Variovorax paradoxus: one gene and its partner. The protein of the gene in region 1 interacts with the protein of each later gene in a pairwise test. Links are inferred from orthologs where the notes say so. Each region holds a gene or a part of one and is shown on either strand. Other genes may lie near its edges.

Evidence for each region. The genes of interacting proteins can lie anywhere in the genome.
Region 2: the proteins of serC (region 1) and selB interact in binary tests that used the Escherichia coli proteins (3 or more experiments, as listed by UniProt). The link is inferred for Variovorax paradoxus from one-to-one orthologs.

The regions. Positions count from the first base shown.
Region 1 is NZ_CP091716.1:2,567,832-2,572,259, forward strand. The notes cover bases 893-3,741. They hold serC (3-phosphoserine/phosphohydroxythreonine transaminase), read right to left. Parts: upstream 2,927-3,741; coding sequence 1,859-2,926; downstream 893-1,858. Other genes in these bases: pheA (prephenate dehydratase), read right to left, coding at 893-1,829; L3V85_RS12050 (DUF2059 domain-containing protein), read right to left, coding at 2,996-3,571; gyrA (DNA gyrase subunit A), read right to left, coding at 3,568-3,741. Also shown: L3V85_RS12035 (prephenate dehydrogenase), read right to left, coding at 1-685; more of pheA, read right to left, coding at 705-892; more of gyrA, read right to left, coding at 3,742-4,428. UniProt on the Escherichia coli protein: Catalyzes the reversible conversion of 3-phosphohydroxypyruvate to phosphoserine and of 3-hydroxy-2-oxo-4-phosphonooxybutanoate to phosphohydroxythreonine. Is involved in both pyridoxine and serine biosynthesis.
Region 2 is NZ_CP091716.1:5,757,657-5,762,193, reverse strand. Bases 606-3,563 are described here. They hold selB (selenocysteine-specific translation elongation factor), read right to left. Parts: upstream 3,060-3,563; coding sequence 1,152-3,059; downstream 606-1,151. Other genes in these bases: L3V85_RS26705 (ferritin-like domain-containing protein), read right to left, coding at 3,073-3,563; selD (selenide, water dikinase SelD), read left to right, coding at 606-1,023. Outside these bases: more of selD, read left to right, coding at 1-605; more of L3V85_RS26705, read right to left, coding at 3,564-4,275; L3V85_RS26700 (phosphate/phosphite/phosphonate ABC transporter substrate-binding protein), read right to left, coding at 4,241-4,537. UniProt on the Escherichia coli protein: Translation factor necessary for the incorporation of selenocysteine into proteins. It probably replaces EF-Tu for the insertion of selenocysteine directed by the UGA codon. SelB binds GTP and GDP.

The DNA.
Region 1 (4,428 bases):
GGTCGCTGGCCGCGATGCGGGAGAAATCGCGGAAACCCGGGCCCGCGAGGCTCAGGAAGCGGTCGCCCTGCGGCTGGCTGGCGATGGCGTTGGTGTACGCGAAGGCCAGCAGGTGCGGCAGGTGGCTCACGGCGGCGAAGGCGGCGTCGTGCTCTTCGTGCGTCATGGTGACCACGTGCGCGCCGATGCCGCTCCACACCTGCGAGGCCCGCTGCACGTTGGAGCGCAGCGTGGTCTTCACCGGCGTCAGCACGACCTGGCGGCCATTGAAGAGCGAGGCCTCGGCGTGCTCGATGCCCGACAGCTCCTTGCCTGCGATCGGATGCGCCGGCACGAAGTTGGCGAACTGGCGCTGCAGCCCGTTGCGGGCGGCCTCGATCACGTCGCCCTTGGTCGAGCCGACGTCCATCACCAGCGTTTCGCTCGCGATGCCGTGGCGGATGGCCTTGAAGGTGGCTTCCGATGCAGCCACCGGCACCGCCAGCAGCACGATGTCGGCGCCCGACACCGCCAGCAGCGCCGAGGGCGCCGCCACGTCGATCACGCCTAGCTGGCGTGCCCGCTCGGTGGTGGAGGGCGACTTGCTGTAGCCCACCACGCGTTTCACCAGCTTCGCGCGCTTGAGCGCGAGCGCGAAGGAGCCGCCCATCAGGCCGCAGCCGATCAGTCCCAGTTGTTCGAACATCTGTGTGTCTGCCCGCCGCTCAGGACTTGACGGGATAGGCGCCCAGCACCTTGTAGAAGGCGCAGAGTCCGCGCAGTTCGGCCAGCGCCGCGGCCACGTTGGGCTGCGAGGGGTGGCCGTCGAGGTCGATGTAGAAGTAGTACTCCCACTGGCCGGTGCGCGCGGGGCGCGACTCGAAGCGGGTCATCGACACGTTGTTCGCCTTCAGCGGCACCAGCAGGTCATGCACCGCGCCGGGCCGGTTGGGCACCGAGACGATCAGGCTGGTGCAGTCGCGGCCCGAGGCCGGCGGCATGGCCAGCGTCTGCGGCAGGCAGATGACGGAGAAGCGGGTGCGGTTGTACGAGTCGTCCTGGATGGCGTGCGCTACGATGTGCAGGCCGAAGCGGGTGGCGGCGCGTTCGCCGGCCAGCGCGGCCCAGGCCGGGTTGGTGGAGGCGAGGCGGGCGCCTTCGGCGTTGCTCGACACGGCGCGCCGTTCGGCGTTCGGCAGGTGCTTGGACAGCCAGGTCTGGCACTGGGCCAGCGCCTGCGGATGGGCCAGCACGGCTTCCACGCCTTCGAGCGAGTTGCTGCTGCGCAGGAGGTGGTGGCGCACCAGCAGGCTGACTTCGCCTACGACATGGGTGGGCGAGTGCAGGAAAAGGTCGAGCGAACGCGTGACCACGCCTTCGGTCGAGTTCTCGACGCCGACCACCCCGTACTGGGCGCTGCCGGCGGCCGTGGCGTGGAACACCTCGTCGAAGCTGGCGCAGTAGATCAGGTCGGCGGCGCCGCCGAAGTAATCGATGGCGGCCTGTTCGCAGAAAGTGCCTTCGGGGCCGAGAACGGCCACGCGCTGGGGCGATTCGAGCGCCAGGCAGGCCGACATGATCTCGCGCCAGATGGCCGCCACATGGAGGTCCTTGAGCGGACCTCCGTTGCTCTTCTGCATCTTGTCGATGACCTGCGCCACGCGATCGGGGCGGAAGAACGGCGTGCCCTCGCGCTTCTTGACCTCGCCGACCAGCTCGGCCACATGGGCCCGCTCATTGAGCAGGCTGAGCAGTCGCTGGTCGAGCGAGTCGATCTGCACGCGCAGATCGGCCAGGCTTTCGGAGTTATCGGAAGGAGAGGAGGGTGGTGTGGGGGCGGAGGCGGTCATCGGTGCGAGCAACTGAGCGGAGCATGCGCCTAGGCATGCGATCGCTCGAATTCTCGCATGTAGCCCACGAGTGCCTGCACCCCTTCCAGCGGCATGGCGTTGTAAATGCTGGCGCGCATGCCGCCGACCGACTTATGGCCCTTGAGCTGCAGCAGCCCGGCTTCGCGCGCGCCGGCCAGGAAGGCCTCGTTGCGGCCTTCGTCAGCCAGGAAGAACGGCACGTTCATGCGTGAGCGGCAGCCGGGGTCGATGCGGTTGGCGTAGAAGTCGGAGCCGTCGATGAAGTCGTACAGCAGCTTCGCCTTCGCGATGTTGCGCTGCTCCATGGCCGCGACGCCGGTGAACTCGCCTTCCTTCTGTTGCAGCAGCCACTGGAACGTGAGCCCCGCCATGTAGATGCCCCAGGTCGGTGGGGTGTTGTACATGGAGTTGTTGTCGGCCACGGTCTTGTAGTTGAACGCGCTGGGGCAGATCTCGAGGGCGTGGCCGAGGAGGTCGTCACGCACGACGACGATCGTCAGGCCGGCCGGGCCGAGGTTCTTCTGCGCGCCGCCGAAGGCCAGGCCCACGCGGCTCCAGTCGACGCTGCGCGAGGCGACGTGCGACGAGAAATCGATGACCAGCGGGGCATTGCTGCCGAGCGCCGCCAGGTCGGGCAGCTGCTGGAATTCGATGCCGTTGATGGTCTCGTTGGAGCACACATGCACGTACGAGGCGTCCTTGGACAGCTGCCAGGTCGCGGGATCGGGCAATCGGGTGTGCTGGTCGTCGGCGTTGCTAGCAATCACGCGCGCGGTGCAGTAGCGCTGCGCTTCCTTGTGCGACTTGGCGCTCCAGCTGCCGGTGATGACGAAGTCGGCGGTCTTGCCGCGCGACAGGTTCAGCGGAACGATGGCGTTCTCGCCGAGGCCGCCGCCCTGCATGAACAGGACGTGGAAATTGGAGGGCACGGCCAGCAGCGTGCGGATGTCGGCTTCGGCCTGCGTGCAGATCGAGCCGAATTCCTTGCCGCGATGGCTCATTTCCATCACGCTCATGCCGCTGCCGTGCCAGTCGAGCATTTCGGAGGCAGCGCGTTGCAGCACCGCCTCCGGCATGGCAGCCGGACCGGCCGAAAAGTTGTAGGGGCGCTTGCCGGCCGGCGTCTGCTGCTGGGTCACGTTGCTTTACTTCTTGGCTGGTGCCTTGGCCGGAGCCTTGGCGGCGGGAGCCTCGGTCGGAGCGCCGAGGGCCTTGGCGACGTTTTCGTCGAGTGCGCGCATCTTGGGTTCGATGGTGGCGCGCGTGTCGGCCACCAGCTTTTCCGTGAGAGCGGTCTGCATCTTCGGGTTCAGGTCCTGGTACTTCTTGCTCAGGGGCGAGTTGATCCAGGCCAGCAGTTGCTTGAGCTCGTCTTCGCTGAAGTTCTGCTCGAGCAGGGGGGTCAGGGCGCCAGGAGCCAGTTGCACGGCCTTGTCGCGCACGATCGGGTAGGCGTCGTCGAAGTACTTCTTCAGCTCTGCGTCGGCGGCCTTGGCGGCTGCTTCACGCTTGGCTTCCGGCACCTGCGTCTGCAGGTACTGCGAACCCGCCTGTGCGATCGGAGCGCTCGATTGCTCGACCAGGCCGCGCGCCAGCGATTCGATGCCGGGGCGCTGGATGTCGATGAACTGCTTGATGAGCGTGGCCTTGTCCTGGGCCATGACGGCCATCGAACTGCTAGCCAGGGCGACCGTCAGAAGTGCGAGTTTGATTTTTTTCACTGAGGATTCTCCGTTGAAGATGAGGAAGTATCGTCCGCGTCAGGCTCGGTTTCGCCATTTGCGTCGTTTTCGACGATACGTTGCAGCCCGCTGAGTTTGGCGCCTTCGTCGAGCCCGATCAGCGTGACGCCTTGCGTCGCACGACCCAGTTCGCGAATTTCGGCAACCCGCGTGCGTACAAGCACGCCCTTGTCGGTAATGAGCATGATCTCATCATCCGAATGCACGAGTGTGGCGGCAACGACCTTGCCGTTGCGCTCACTCTGTTGAATCGCGATCATGCCTTTGGTTCCACGGCCGTGGCGCGTGTATTCCGTAATGCTTGTGCGTTTTCCGTAACCGTTTTCGGTCGCGGTGAGCACGCTCTGCTGCTCGTCCTCGGCCACCAGCATGGCGATCACGCCCTGGCCCGCCTCGAGCGACATGCCGCGCACGCCGCGGGCATTGCGGCCCAGCGGGCGGACGTCTTCCTCGTCGAAGCGCACGGCCTTGCCGCCGTCGCTGAAGAGCATCACGTCGTGCTTGCCGTCGGTGAGGGCGGCGCCGATCAGGTAGTCGCCTTCATCGAGGTTCACGGCAATGATGCCGCCCTTGCGCGGGTTGTTGAACTCGTCGAGCGCGGTCTTCTTGACGGTGCCCATCGAGGTCGCCATGAACACGTACTGGTCGGCCGGGAAGTTGCGCTTTTCACCGGTGAGGGCAAGCGCGACGTTGATCTTCTCGCCTTCCTGCAGCGGGAACATGTTGACGATGGGCCGGCCGCGCGAGCCGCGTGAACCTGCCGGCACTTCCCACACCTTGAGCCAGTACAGCCGGCCGCGGTTCGAGAAGCACAGGATGTAGTCGTGCGTGTTGGC
Region 2 (4,537 bases), 3.2 Mb from region 1 along the record:
AGTTTTTCGCACGGCGGCGGCTGCGGCTGCAAGATCGCGCCCGGCGTGCTGTCGCAGATTCTCAAGAACCACGCGGGCGGCATGATCCCGCCCGAACTCATGGTGGGCATCGAGACCGCGGACGACGCCGCGGTCTACAAGCTCAACGACCAGCAGGCGCTGATCGCGACCACCGACTTCTTCATGCCCATCGTGGACGACCCGTACGAGTTCGGCCGCATTGCCGCGACCAACGCGATCAGCGACGTCTACGCCATGGGCGGCCGGCCGATCATGGCGCTGGCGCTGGTTGCCATGCCGATCAACCAGCTGCCGGTGGAAGTCATCGCCGACATCGTGCGCGGCGGCCAGGACGTGTGCCGCGCCGCGGGCATTCCGATTGCCGGCGGTCACACCATCGATTCGGTCGAGCCGATCTACGGCCTCGTCGCGATGGGCCTCGTGCACCCCGACCGCGTGCGCCGCAACGCCGACGCGAAAGCCGGCGACGTGCTGGTGCTGGGCAAGCCGCTGGGCGTGGGCGTGCTGTCGGCGGCGCTCAAGAAAGAGCAGCTGTCCGGCATCGGCTACCGCCAACTGATCGAGAACACGACCAAGCTCAACACCCCCGGCATCGCCCTCGCGGCGCTCGACGGCGTGCATGCGCTGACCGACGTGACGGGCTTCGGCCTGGCCGGCCACACGCTCGAACTCGCGCGCGGCGCCAAGCTCAGGGCGGTGATCGAATGGTCGAAGGTGCCGCTGCTCGACAACGTGGTGGTGATGGCCGCCGAGGGCATGGTCACCGGCGCCTCGGGCCGCAACTGGGCCGGCTACGGCGCCGACGTGGAACTGGCACCCGGCCTGCATCCCACCGCGCAGAACCTGCTGAGCGATCCGCAGACCTCGGGCGGCCTGCTCGTGAGCTGCGCGCCGGAAGCGGTCGGCGCGGTGCTGAAGATCTTCCGCGACGAGGGCTTCGGGCAGGCGGCGGTCATCGGCCGCGTCGAGGCGGGGGAGCCTTCGCTGCGCGTGGTGCCCTAGGCGCCCGTTCAAAAACGGCGGAAGGAGGAAGGAGTCGAACCTTCCCGGCGACGACTGGCGCCACCCACCGGGTTTGAAGCCCGGCCGCCCCACCAGGGACGATCTCCCCCCATGATTCATCGCGTCGTTCACGGCCTCGCCCCGAACAACGACGTATCGGGCCGCAGCAGGTGCGCATCCTTCACGCGCCGCGTCAGCCCCACACGATCGAAAAACTCCAGCAGCTGGATCGCGCGCTTGCGCCCCAGGCCCGTCGCGTCCCTGAAGCTTGCAGCCTGCAGACCTTCCGGACCATCGAGGCAATCCCGCGCGATCGCGGCCAGCCGCTCGATGGTCGCCAGCGGATAGTACAAGTCCTTCACCACCTGAAAGGCCTCTCCCCGGCGCGCGAGGCTCGCGAGCGTCTGCCGCACCATCGGCTCGCTCGCCGAACAGTCCTTGGCCAGGTCGCGCACCCACGGTGGATCGAAGCCGCCATCCGCCAGCCGCGGCAACAGCTTTTGCGCCAGCTTCTGTTCCGCTTCGCCGAGCCGCGCCGCATGGTCGGGCAGATGCAGCCAGGTGCCGCTGCGCACCAGCGCGCCGCGCGCGACCAGTGCATCGAGCGCATGGCGCCACAGCGCATCGTCGGTGCGCGGCGCTGCCAGCCGCCTGAGGCGGCGCGCATCGGGGCCGACCTCGTCGGGCGCGTCGTGATGAAAGTCCGCGAGCCGCCCGGTGATCTGTGCGTCGAGCGCATCCAGGTGCCGCTGCGCGATGGCCGTGTGCTCGATGCGCACCGCGTCGGCGGGCAGCGGCAGCGCGGCTTCGTCCGGCAGCGAGAGGGCGCGCGCCAGCCGGGCGGTGTCGATGCCCAGAGGCGCGTTGTGCAGCAGCGCGGCCACGCGTGCCGCGCGGTCGTCGATGGCCCAGCCCGCCAGCGTGCGCAGCCGCTCCGGCAGGCGCCGGTAGCGCACCGGGGCGAACGGGTCGAGCACGCGCACGCCGGCCATGGTGCGCGTGGCCGAGGCATCGCGCAGCACGCCCCGGTCGCCGTGCCATGCACCGACGCTTTCCTTCGTCACCAACTGCGCCAGGGCCGTTTCGCCGGGCGCGAGCGCGTCGCGGTCGAGCAGCGCGAGCGAAGCCATCACGTCGCTCGCGCCCAGATGCGCATGCACCGTGGTGCCCGAGCGCAGCGGCTTGGCTTCGTCGGGCCACAGGGTGAGCAGCACGTCGATGCGGTCGGTCGCGAGCGCGATGGCGGGCGCGCAGACCCAGTCGCCGCGATGCATCTCGTCCTTGGTGACACCCGCGAGCGCCAACGCGCAGCGCTGGCCCGCATGCGCCGATTCGGCCTTCTGGTTCTGCGCATGAATGCCGCGCACCCGCACCGAGCGGTCGCCGGGCACCACGCGCAACTCGTCGCCGATGCGCACCGTGCCGCTGAAGACCGTGCCGGTGACGACAGTGCCCACGCCCGAGAGCGTGAAAGCACGATCGACCGCGAGACGGAACGCCAGGTCGTCTTCACGCGCCCGTGCCTTGCTCGCGACGTCGAGCAGGCGTTCGCGCAGCGTGTCGACGCCTTCGCCGGTGGTCGCCGACACAGCCAGCATCGGCGCTCCCGCCAGCGGCGTGGGCGCGAGCAGAGCGGCGATGTCCGAACGCACTTCGGCCAGCCGAGCCTCGCGCATGCTCTCGTCGATGCGGTCGATCTTGGTGATGGCCACCGTTGCCTCGCGCACGCCAAGCAGCGCCACTACCGCCAGGTGCTCGCGCGTCTGCGGCATCACGCCGTCGTCGGCCGCCACCACCAGCAATGCATGATCGATGCCGGTGGCGCCGGCCAGCATGGTGTGCAGCAGCCGCTCGTGGCCCGGCACGTCGACGAAGCCCAGCGAGACGCCGTCGGGCGCATGCAGGTACGCATAGCCCAGCTCGATGGAGATGCCGCGCCGCTTCTCCTCCGGCAGCCGGTCGGTGTCGACGCCGGTGAGCGCGCGCACCAGCGTGGTCTTGCCGTGGTCGATGTGGCCTGCGGTGCCGATGATCATCTTGGGTGCGCCGTCACATGAAGTTGCGGGTGTGCAGGTCGGACAGCCGCTGCGCCTCGTCGCGGTCGAAGCCCAGCCGCGCGAGGCGGGCGCGGCGCCCGGCCGCCATGTCGCGCTGCAGCTGCTGCACGGCCGCATGGCCGCGCGCGATGGCGGCGGGGGACAACTCGCCGGCCGCCAGCAGCACCAGCGAATCGAACACTTCCTCGTTGAGGCCAGCCGTGCCGGCCAGCGTGTCGTAGCGAATCTCGATGGCGTTGCGCAGCCGCACCTGGTAGTCGGGCTGCACCGAGAGCCGGTATTCGAGATGCGCCATGCCGAAGGCGACGTGGCGCGCCTCGTCGCGCGCCGTGAGCCGCGCGATCTGCTGCGTCACCGGGTCGGGCGCATGCGCTTGCAGGAAGTTGAGCAGGTTCACGAAGCTGCCTTCGCCGAGCACGGCCAGCAGGAAGGTGGCGACCGAGAAATCGGGCGCGTCGAACAGCGTGCGCAGCGACGCCTGCCCGCCGGCCGTCGACAGCGCGGGCTGGTTGCCGCGCAGCGTGGCGCGGCGCGTGAACACCTCCACATGCCGTGCCTCGTCGGCGCATTGCAGCGCCAGCAGCTGCAGCACTTCGCGGAAATGCGGGTGGATCTGCCCCAGGTGGCGCGCCGGCACCAGCAGCGCGGCGTTCTCGTTCTCGATGAGGTAGGTCATCACCTGCACCACGGCCGCTTCCACGGAGGAGGGCAGCTCGAAGGACGCGTTCCAGTCGATGGCCGTGCCCGGGTCCCACTGGGCCGCCGCGGCCTGCCGGTAGAGCTCGCCGGCCGTCGCGGCCCAGAGCTCGTCGCGGCGGTGCAGCGCGAAGAAGAAGGGCGGGCTGCCGGCTTCCACCGTGGCGCCGCGCGCCGCCAGGCCCCAGCCGGGCGCGGCGTCCTCGGCGGGTGCGCCGTTGGCGTCGCCCTGCGCGAGGCCGGTCGATTGCGCGCCGAGCCAGCGGCCCTGCGCATGCGGGCCGCGCGTGACCACTGCTTCCTCTGCCTCGAAGCGCAGCGGATGCCCCTGGCCGCGGCACCACGCCTGCAGGTGCATGCGCCAGTCCGGCGATTGCCCGCGCACGCGCAGTTCGCCGCCCACCGGCCGTTCGGCCAGCGCGCGGCGAATGAGCAGCAGGGCGCCCTGGTCGAGGCCCAGCGACTCAATATCGATAGTCGGGGTTGGTGATGCGGCCATCGCCGTCGTAGAAATGTTCGTCGTCCACCGCGCGTTCGAGCAGCGCATAGCCGCTGGTGCGGCCGTTGCGCCATTCGCGCAGGCCTTCGAGTTCGAGCAGCGGCCGCACCTGCGGGTCGTCCCAGCGCATCGCCATCAGCAGCGAGACGAAGCGGTCGACCGGCGCGGCCGGCGCATCCGGGCTGGTGGTGAAGTTGCAGTGGTCGTACGCGCCGGTGCGCGCCAGCACGCGCGTGCTGCCCGAAGGCAGCGTGCCGTCGAG